2 regions of the Allobosea sp. 29B genome follow, and region 1 is predicted to be linked to the other one. Evidence: predicted binding sites of a transcription regulator. Region 1 holds the regulator's gene; the other holds the start of a gene.
What was found. The regulator PhoB, encoded in region 1, activates phosphate uptake and scavenging genes when phosphate is short. The targets are predictions, from matches to a motif close to TGTCATNNANCTGTCAT.
Positions count from the first base shown of each region.

Region 1 (4,078 bases):
CAACGCCGTCATCGGGAAGGTTCACCGTCTCGGCTTGTCCGGCCGGGCCAAGAGCCCCGGCTCGGCCACGCCGCGCCCGCGCAAGCCAGCGGCCCGCCCACCGAGCCACCCGGCCGGCCATCAGAACGGTGGCTCTGGGCTGACTCGCGGCAACACCGCGCTGGCCCCGCAGTTCGCGCCCGAGATCGCGGCCGAAGCACAGGTCGAACGCGCTCCGGCGCCGGCCGAGGACGTGGTCGTGCCGTTCTCCGAGCGGGTCACGATCATGGATCTGCGCGAATATATGTGCCGCTGGCCGATGGGCGACCCGACCACGCCGGAGTTCCGCTTCTGCGGCGGCCGCAGCGCGACCGGCATGCCCTATTGCACCTATCACGCCCGGATCGCCTACCAGCCGGCAGCCGACCGGCGCCGCGACCGCAAGCCCATCCGCGCCTGAGCGCTCGGAACTGAGTGGCACGACCATGAAAGCCGGCCGAAAGGCCGGCTTTTCGTTGTCGAGGCAGTTCCTGTGTCAAAGCAGGAAGTGAAATCCGAAGCCCAGGATGACGAAGCCCGCCGCGACGACCTGCGCCACGAAGAGCGGCTGCAGGCGCGAGGCCTTCTCGGCTTGATCAGCGGCCTTCTCGGCCCGCGACATGTGGTCCCTGGCCTTGAACTGCTCGGGACCGCCATCCCCTTCCAGATCCATCCGCACCGTGATGAACGCGATGACCAGGCCGAGTATGCCGAGACCGAAGAAGCCGACCAGGCGGAGCGCGCCATAGCCGACGCCGATCAACAGCGCGGCGAGAAAGGGAAAGGCGATATAGTCCCATTTGGTGAAGCGCATGAAGGCAATCTGCGGGAACCGCGCATCGTCGTCCAGCCGATGCAACCGAACGCCAAACGGCAAGGAGAGAGCATGGGTCCTGTCGAATATGCCTGCGCGCTGCCGATCCGGGATGGGCAGCTCCTGTTGGGCTTGCGGGCTCCGCACCGCCGGAACCGCCCCTCCTGCTGGGATACGATCGGCGGCCATGTCGAGCCAAGCGAGGCCGTCGAGGCCGCCCTCGTCCGCGAGCTGCAGGAAGAGCTCGGCGTCACGACGACGGTCTTCCGCCGTTTCGAGACGATCGAGACGACCGAGACGGATGGCGTCACGCCCGCACTCTGGCATCTGTTCGCGGTCATCGAATGGACCGGCGGCGAGCCCAGGATCAGCAATGACGAGCATAACGAGATCCGCTGGTTCACCTTCGATCAGGTCCGATCGCTGACCCCGCTGGCATCGGAGGCCTATCGCCCGGTCTTCGCCCGGCTGGCCGCGGCTTTCGGGCCGGAAGCGTAGGCATCAGCATGGCGACATTCGCGACCTACGCAGGCGCGGCGCTGGCGGAGATCGCCGGCTGCTACGCCTTCTGGGCCTGGCTCAAGCTCGGCAAGCCGGTCTGGTGGCTGCTGCCGGGCCTGGGATCGCTCGCGGCTTTCGCCTGGCTGCTGACCCTGCTCGACAATCCAGCCGCCGGGCGCGCCTTCGCCGCCTATGGCGGCGTCTATATTGTGGCGTCGCTGGCCTGGATGGCGCTGGTCGAGAAGATCGCGCCCGACCACTACGACCTGGCCGGCGCCGCGCTCTGCCTCGCCGGCGCGGCGGTGATCGTCGCCGCGCCGCGCTGACAGAAGCGCTCAACTTCGCGCAAAAGTCTCGTCGAAGGCATAGCCGGCGCCGCGCACCGTGCGCAGCGGGTCCTTGGCATTGGCGGGCGTGATCGCCTTGCGCAGGCGCCCGACATGAACGTCGACGGTGCGCTCGTCGATATAGACGTCGCGGCCCCAGACGGCGTCGAGCAATTGCGCCCGGGAATAGACCCGGCCCGGCGCCTGCATCAGGAACTCGAGCAGGCGGAACTCGGTCGGTCCGAGATGCAGCTCGGCCCCGGCACGGCGGACACGGCGGGTGGTGCGGTCGAGTTCGAGATCGCCGGCAGCAAGTAAGCCGGCAACGTGGCCGGGCTTGGCACGGCGCAGCAGCGCCTGGATGCGGGCGATCAGCTCGGGCAGCGAGAAGGGCTTGACGACATAGTCGTCGGCGCCGGTGGCAAGGCCGCGCACGCGCTCGGTCTCCTCGCCGCGGGCCGTCAGCATGATGATCGGCACGCGCTCGGTGTCGCGGCGCGTGCGCAGGCGCCGGCAGAGCTCAATGCCGGAGAGGCCGGGCAGCATCCAGTCGAGCAGGACGAGATCGGGCGTATGGTCGCGCAGATGCAATTCGGCGTCGTCACCGCGCGCCACGCTGTCGACCTCGAAGCCCTCGGCCTCAAGATTGTAGCGCAGCAGCAGGGTGAGCGGCTCCTCGTCCTCGACGATCAGGATGCGTGCGGGCATGTCAGGGTCCGTTCAAGCCCCGCCAGTTCAGCCATTGGCTGCCGGCAGGTCGACGAGGATGTTGGTGGTGTCGAGCTTCGGCCGGGTTTCGTCCATGGACTGGCCGGTGACGAGGTAGTGGATGGTCTCGGCGATGTTGGTGGTGTGATCGCCGATGCGCTCGACATTCTTGGCGCAGAACAGGAGGTGCGTGCAGAAGGTGATGTTGCGCGGATCTTCCATCATATAGGTCAGGAGCTCGCGGAACAGCGAGGTGTAGAGCGCGTCGATCTCGTCGTCGCGGCGCCAGACATCCATCGCCTTCTGCTCGTTGCTAGCGGCATAAGCGTCGAGCACGTCCTTGAGCTGGGCCTGAACCAGGCGGCTCATATGCTCGAGGCCGACCACGGCGCGATGCGGCGGCGAGAACTGGCCGGAGATCGCGACGGCGCGCTTGGCGATGTTCTTGGCGAGGTCGCCGACACGCTCGATGTCGGCGGCGATGCGGATCGCCGAGATCAGCTCGCGCAGGTCGTTCGCCAGCGGCTGGCGGCGGGCGATGGTCAGCACCGCCTTTTCCTCGACCTCGCGCTGGAGATTGTCGAGGCGCTGGTCGGCGCTGATGATCTTCTGGGCGAGCGCGGTGTCGCGGCGCACCAGCGCCACGGTGGAGTCGCCGAGCATGCGCTCGGACATGCCGCCCATCTCGGCGAGGCTGCGGCGCAGCCCTTCGAGATCGGCGTCGTAGGAGCGGACGATATGGTCGGACATGGGGCGTATCCTTGGGGCTTGCCGACGCTTCGGAATGTCAACCGAAACGGCCGGTGACGTAGTCCTGCGTCTGCTTCTTATGCGGGTTCATGAAGATGTTGTTGGTGGCGTCGAACTCGATCACCTCGCCAAGGTACATGAAGGCGGTGTACTGCGAGATGCGCGCCGCCTGCTGCATGTTGTGGGTGACGATGACGATGGTGAAGTCGCTCTTCAGCTGCTCGAGCAGGTCCTCGATCTTGCCGGTCGAGATCGGGTCGAGCGCCGAGGTCGGCTCGTCGAACAGGATGACCTCGGGCTTCTGCGCGATGGTGCGCGCGATGCACAGGCGCTGCTGCTGGCCGCCGGAGAGGCCCATGCCGGAGCTCTTCAGCTTGTCCTTGACCTCGTCCCAGAGGGCGGCACGGCGCAGCGCGCCCTCGACGCGGTCGTCGAGCTCCGACTTCGGCGGCTTCTCGTAGAGGCGGATGCCGAAGGCGACGTTGTCGTAGATCGACATCGGGAACGGCGTCGGCTTCTGGAAGACCATGCCGATGCGCGAGCGCAATTCGTTCACGTCGACATTGTTGGAGATGATGTTGCGGCCGTCGAGCAGGATCTCGCCGGTCGCCTTCTGCTCGGGATAGAGCGAGTAGATGCGGTTGAAGATGCGCAGCAGGGTCGACTTGCCGCAGCCCGACGGGCCGATCAGCGCGGTGACGTGCCGGTCACGGAAGTCGAGGTTGATGTTCTTCAGCGCCTTGTGCTCGCCGTAGTAGAAATCGAGGTTCTTGACGGCGATGCGAACGGGAGCTTCGGCGTCCAGCGTCTGCGGGCTCAGTTCAAGGGTCGAAAGCATCTGCATGGTCCTTCCGATCGGACGCTTATCACTTGCCGCCGCGCACGATGCGCCGGGCGATGATGGAAAGCACGAGGATTGAGACGGTGATGATCAGCGATCCCGCCCAGGCGAGCTGCTGCC
Region 1 covers NZ_LR733817.1:2,273,033-2,277,110, reverse strand. Annotated here, with positions in the region: gene GV161_RS11150 (GcrA family cell cycle regulator) at 1-439, shown strand, start outside; gene GV161_RS11145 (hypothetical protein) at 515-832, opposite strand; gene GV161_RS11140 (NUDIX hydrolase) at 905-1,330, shown strand; gene GV161_RS11135 (YnfA family protein) at 1,339-1,659, shown strand; gene phoB (phosphate regulon transcriptional regulator PhoB) at 1,669-2,367, opposite strand; gene phoU (phosphate signaling complex protein PhoU) at 2,395-3,117, opposite strand; gene pstB (phosphate ABC transporter ATP-binding protein PstB) at 3,155-3,955, opposite strand; gene pstA (phosphate ABC transporter permease PstA) at 3,984-4,078, opposite strand, start outside.

Region 2 (4,078 bases), 4.0 Mb from region 1:
TTCATGCCTTCCTTGAAGAAGGGGACCCGCACGGTCAGGCTCTTGCTGGCGAAATCGCAGGAGAAGAACAGGCGCTGGTCGTCTGTCTGCGGCATCTCATAGGCGACGACGATGCCTTCGCCATCCTGCCGGACACCCCAGGTCAGGCCGTCATCGGCCCAGGCGGCGGCTGGGAGCGCCAGAGCGGGCGCCAGCAGGAAAATCGCCTTCGACGTCATGATAGCTGTCCTCGTATCGATCGATCGCCGCGCCTTTGGGGCGAGCAGGCGACAATTCGCGCATTGCACCGTCATTGCGGATCGCTCCCCTTCGCCCGCAATCACGACAGAAATTCAGCTGGAACAGCAAACAGGCCGCACGATGGCGGCCTGTCCACAGTCCGATGAGGAGCGGATCGCTCAGGCCGGCACGGCAGCGGCGTCGAAACCGCCGGCCTCCCGGGTCTGCTTGCTCGGCTCTGTCACGGGCACGACACGCGAGACCGAACGGCGCTCTTCATCGATGCGCTCGATCAGGAAGTAGGCGCGTTCGGCCGAGCCGAGCAGCGCCAGGATCGCGCCGCGCTCGACCCAGGGCAGCTCGGCGCCGAGGCGCAGGCAGCGCTCGCGGACGCTCGTCAGGGCGGCGATGCGCGGCTGCGCCTCCGCGGAGACCAGCGGAGCATCCGGCCCGGCCGGCAGGATCGCGCGCATCGCCTCGGCGACCTGATCGATGACGCTGTCGACGATCTGGCGCCCTGGCGCGCCGAAGGGCTGGCGCTCGATGCGGCGGGCGATCTGGTAGAGGGTCTCGCCGAGACTGGCGGTGAAATCCTCTTCCTCGATCAGGCTCGCGACGAGGTCGGCGCGGGCATAGGGCATCTCGGCCGTGAACATGCCGGAGGTGTACGTCCGGATGTCGCGATTGAGGATGTCGATCGCAGCGTAATGCTCGTCGCTCTTCTCCGGCGCATCGGGCTTGGTGCGAGCGATGTCGAGGAAGAGCTGCGCGGCCTGGAGATAGCGGCCGGTCTCCTTCTGGATGTTGGCGACGGCATGGGCGTGATCGGTGGCCTTGGCGAGGAAGCGCGGCGCCGAATAGTCCTCGATCTCGTCCGTCGCCGTGGCGCCGACCTTCATCAGGACGCGCTCGAAGACGCCGACGAAGGGGAAGAGCAGGACGGTGTTGAAGATGTTGAAGAAGGTCGAATAGAGGCCGATCGCGACCGGGATGAGCGGGAAGGTTTCCTTGCCGTCCTTGACGACCGCAACGCCCGGATCGCCGCCGAACCACTGCATCGCCCAGGTCAGCACGTCCATGGAAACGAAGAACAGCGGTATCGTGATGGCGACGCCGATGATGTTGAAGGAGATATGGGCGTAAGCCGCGCGCTTGGCGTTCTTGGTCAGGTTGAGCGAGGCCATCCACGAGGTGATGGTGGTGCCGAGATCGGCGCCGAGCGAGAAGGCGACCGCGGTCTTCCAATCGAGGATGCCGGCGGCGCCGAGGCCCATGACGATGCCGATCGTCGCCGAGGAGGAGTGGATCATCGCGGTGATGCCGGCGGCGATCAGCACGCAGTAGAGCAGGCCGAGATAGGTGTCGGCCTTCAGCGAGGAGATGACGCCCATCACCTCCGGCATGTTGCGCAGGGGGCGCAGGCCGCCGGTCATCAGGTTGAGGCCGTAGAAGATCAGCGCGAAGCCCATGCAGGCGAGCGCAATGTTCTTCACCTTGTCGGTCTTGGCGAAGATGTGGATCAGCGCGAAGATGCCGGCGAGCAGCAGGCCCAGCGGGCCAAGCGGCAGCGCGATCAGGCCGTTGCCGAGCGTCGTGCCGATATTGGCGCCCATGATCACGCTGATCGCCGGCCGCAGGCCGATCACACCGGCGTTGACGAGGCCGACGACCATGACGGTCATCGCGGTCGAGGACTGGATGATGCCGGTGATGAAGGTGCCGGCGAGGACGCCCTTGGCCGGTGTGCCGGCGATCCTGGCGAGCAGCGCCCGCATCTTGTTGACGGCGAGATTCTGGATGCCGTTGCTCATGAATTCGAGGCCGAGCATGAAGATGCCCAGGCCGCCGATCACAGGCACGATCACCTGCGTGAAGATGTCGACTTGCATGCTCTCGACTCCGACAAATGTGCGCGGTCGCGTCTACCCCCGGGTCGAGGCGTCACGGCAAGCGGCAACAGGCGCGCCCGGCAATGGACGTGCGTGCTTCTCCGTGCCGGCCCCCACCTGGCCAGCGGAGTCCTTAGGCAGGTCGTACGACGTTTGGGTGACTGTGCGTCACAAGGCTGGCGAGCAATCGACGGGCCGCCGGCGTCGATATCCGCCGACGGCCGCGTCTCTCGGCCGTTCAGGTTGCCGCGGAGTCGAGGTCGAAATGGAAGACCTTGGCGATCAACCGCCAGCGCCCATCGAGCCTGATGAAGCTGAGGAGGTCGGTGAAGCGCTTTAGACCGATGGCGCATTCGACGCGGGCCAGCGCGGTGACCGGACCGGCGAATTCGATCGAGAGGATGCGGTCGCGCCGGGGCTCGCCGCGGCTTGCCGGCGAGGGCCGCTTCGCTACCATCGGCAGGTACTGATCCATGGTGAGATGGGTCAGGCTGCCCTCCGTCCCGCAGGCATAGATCGCCTGCGGGTGGAAAAGCTGGCCGAGCTTGTCGGCGTCGCTGTGATGGAGACCGTCGAAATAGTCGCCGAGCGCAGCGACGATCTCTGTGAAACGCGGATCGACGCTCACTGGAGCAGGCCTTCGGCCCGCATCGCTTCCTGCACACTGGCGCGGGCGCCGATCCGCGCCATGAAGGCGCGCAGCTTCGGGAAGGCGTCGAGCGGAACGCTGCGGCTGTCCGACCAGTTGACGATGGTGAAGAGATAGCCGTCGGCGACGGTGAAGTGCTCGCCGAGAAGGTGGCTGCGGCCGTCGGCGAGGATGTTCTCGATATAGCCGAGCTTTTTGGCCACACGGGCCCGCGCCGCCGTCTTGCCGTCCTCGCTCGTGTCGGGGAGGAAGAGCGGCGTGTAGGCCTTGTGCAACTCGCTGCCGATGAAGTTCATGATCTCCTCGAGCCGGATGCGCTCGAAGCTGCCGGGCTTCGGAGCGAGAGCGGCGTCCGGAGCGAGATCGGCGATATAGCGGGCGATGACCGCGCCCTCCGTGAGGACAGTGCCGTCGTCGAATTGCAGCGCCGGGACATAGCCTTTCGGACTGACGGCGGCATAGTCGGCGCCGGTCTCGGTCCGGCCGGCAAGGAGATCGACCTTCTCGAGGGTCACGGGCAGGCCGGCCTCGCGCAGGGCGATATGGGGCGAGAGCGAGCAGGCGCCCGGGGCATAGTAGAGCTTCACGGCAATTTCCTCATCCGCGTTGACGAATGGCGGAGAGCTAGGCCGATGCAGTTACCTCTGTATACGGGGTAACTTGTTGTAACTGCGTTTTCCGGTATCCTCTCGGTAACCGGAGAGCTGACCGCAATGGCTTTGAAACTCAGGAAGAATCGCGCCGCGGCGCAGCCCGAGACCTGCAATGTCGGCGCCTGCATGCAGGTGCTCGGCGGGGCCTGGACGCCGAACGTGATCTGGTTCCTGTCAGGCGGGCCGCGCCGCTTCGGTGAGCTGCGCCGCGACATGCCGGTGATCTCGGCCAAGATGCTGAGCGCGCGTTTGCGAGCACTCGAGGAAAAGGGCGTCGTCCGGCGCAAGGTGGTGCCGACCACGCCGCCCTCGACCGAGTACGCCTTGACCGAGCTCGGGCAGGAATACGTGCCCGCGATCCTGGCAATCGCCGAGGTCGGCGCCAAGCTGAAGGCACAAGCCGTCGCGCGGGCGCAAGCGGCCTAGGCGCCAGAGTTTCAGCCCTTCGCGGCTGCTTCCAGCGCGGCGATATCGAGCTTGACCATCTTCAGCATCGCCTCGGCGACGCGCCTGGCCTTAGCGCGATCGGGGTCCCGCGTCAGCTCGCCCAGCCGCTTCGGCGCGATCTGCCAGGACAGGCCCCAGCGATCCCTGAGCCAGCCGCACTGCTCGAACTTGCCGCCCTCGCCGAGCGCCTCCCAGAGCCGGTCGATCTCGGCCTGCGTCTC
Region 2 covers NZ_LR733817.1:6,287,445-6,291,522, reverse strand. Annotated here, with positions in the region: gene GV161_RS30650 (hypothetical protein) at 1-218, opposite strand, end outside; gene GV161_RS30645 (Na/Pi symporter) at 399-2,108, opposite strand; gene GV161_RS30640 (nuclear transport factor 2 family protein) at 2,347-2,736, opposite strand; gene gstA (glutathione transferase GstA) at 2,733-3,344, opposite strand; gene GV161_RS30630 (helix-turn-helix domain-containing protein) at 3,471-3,836, shown strand; gene GV161_RS30625 (VOC family protein) at 3,848-4,078, opposite strand, start outside.
Region 2: a site for PhoB is predicted at 2,255-2,271, ahead of GV161_RS30645 (Na/Pi symporter). Genes of this name have one in related genera too.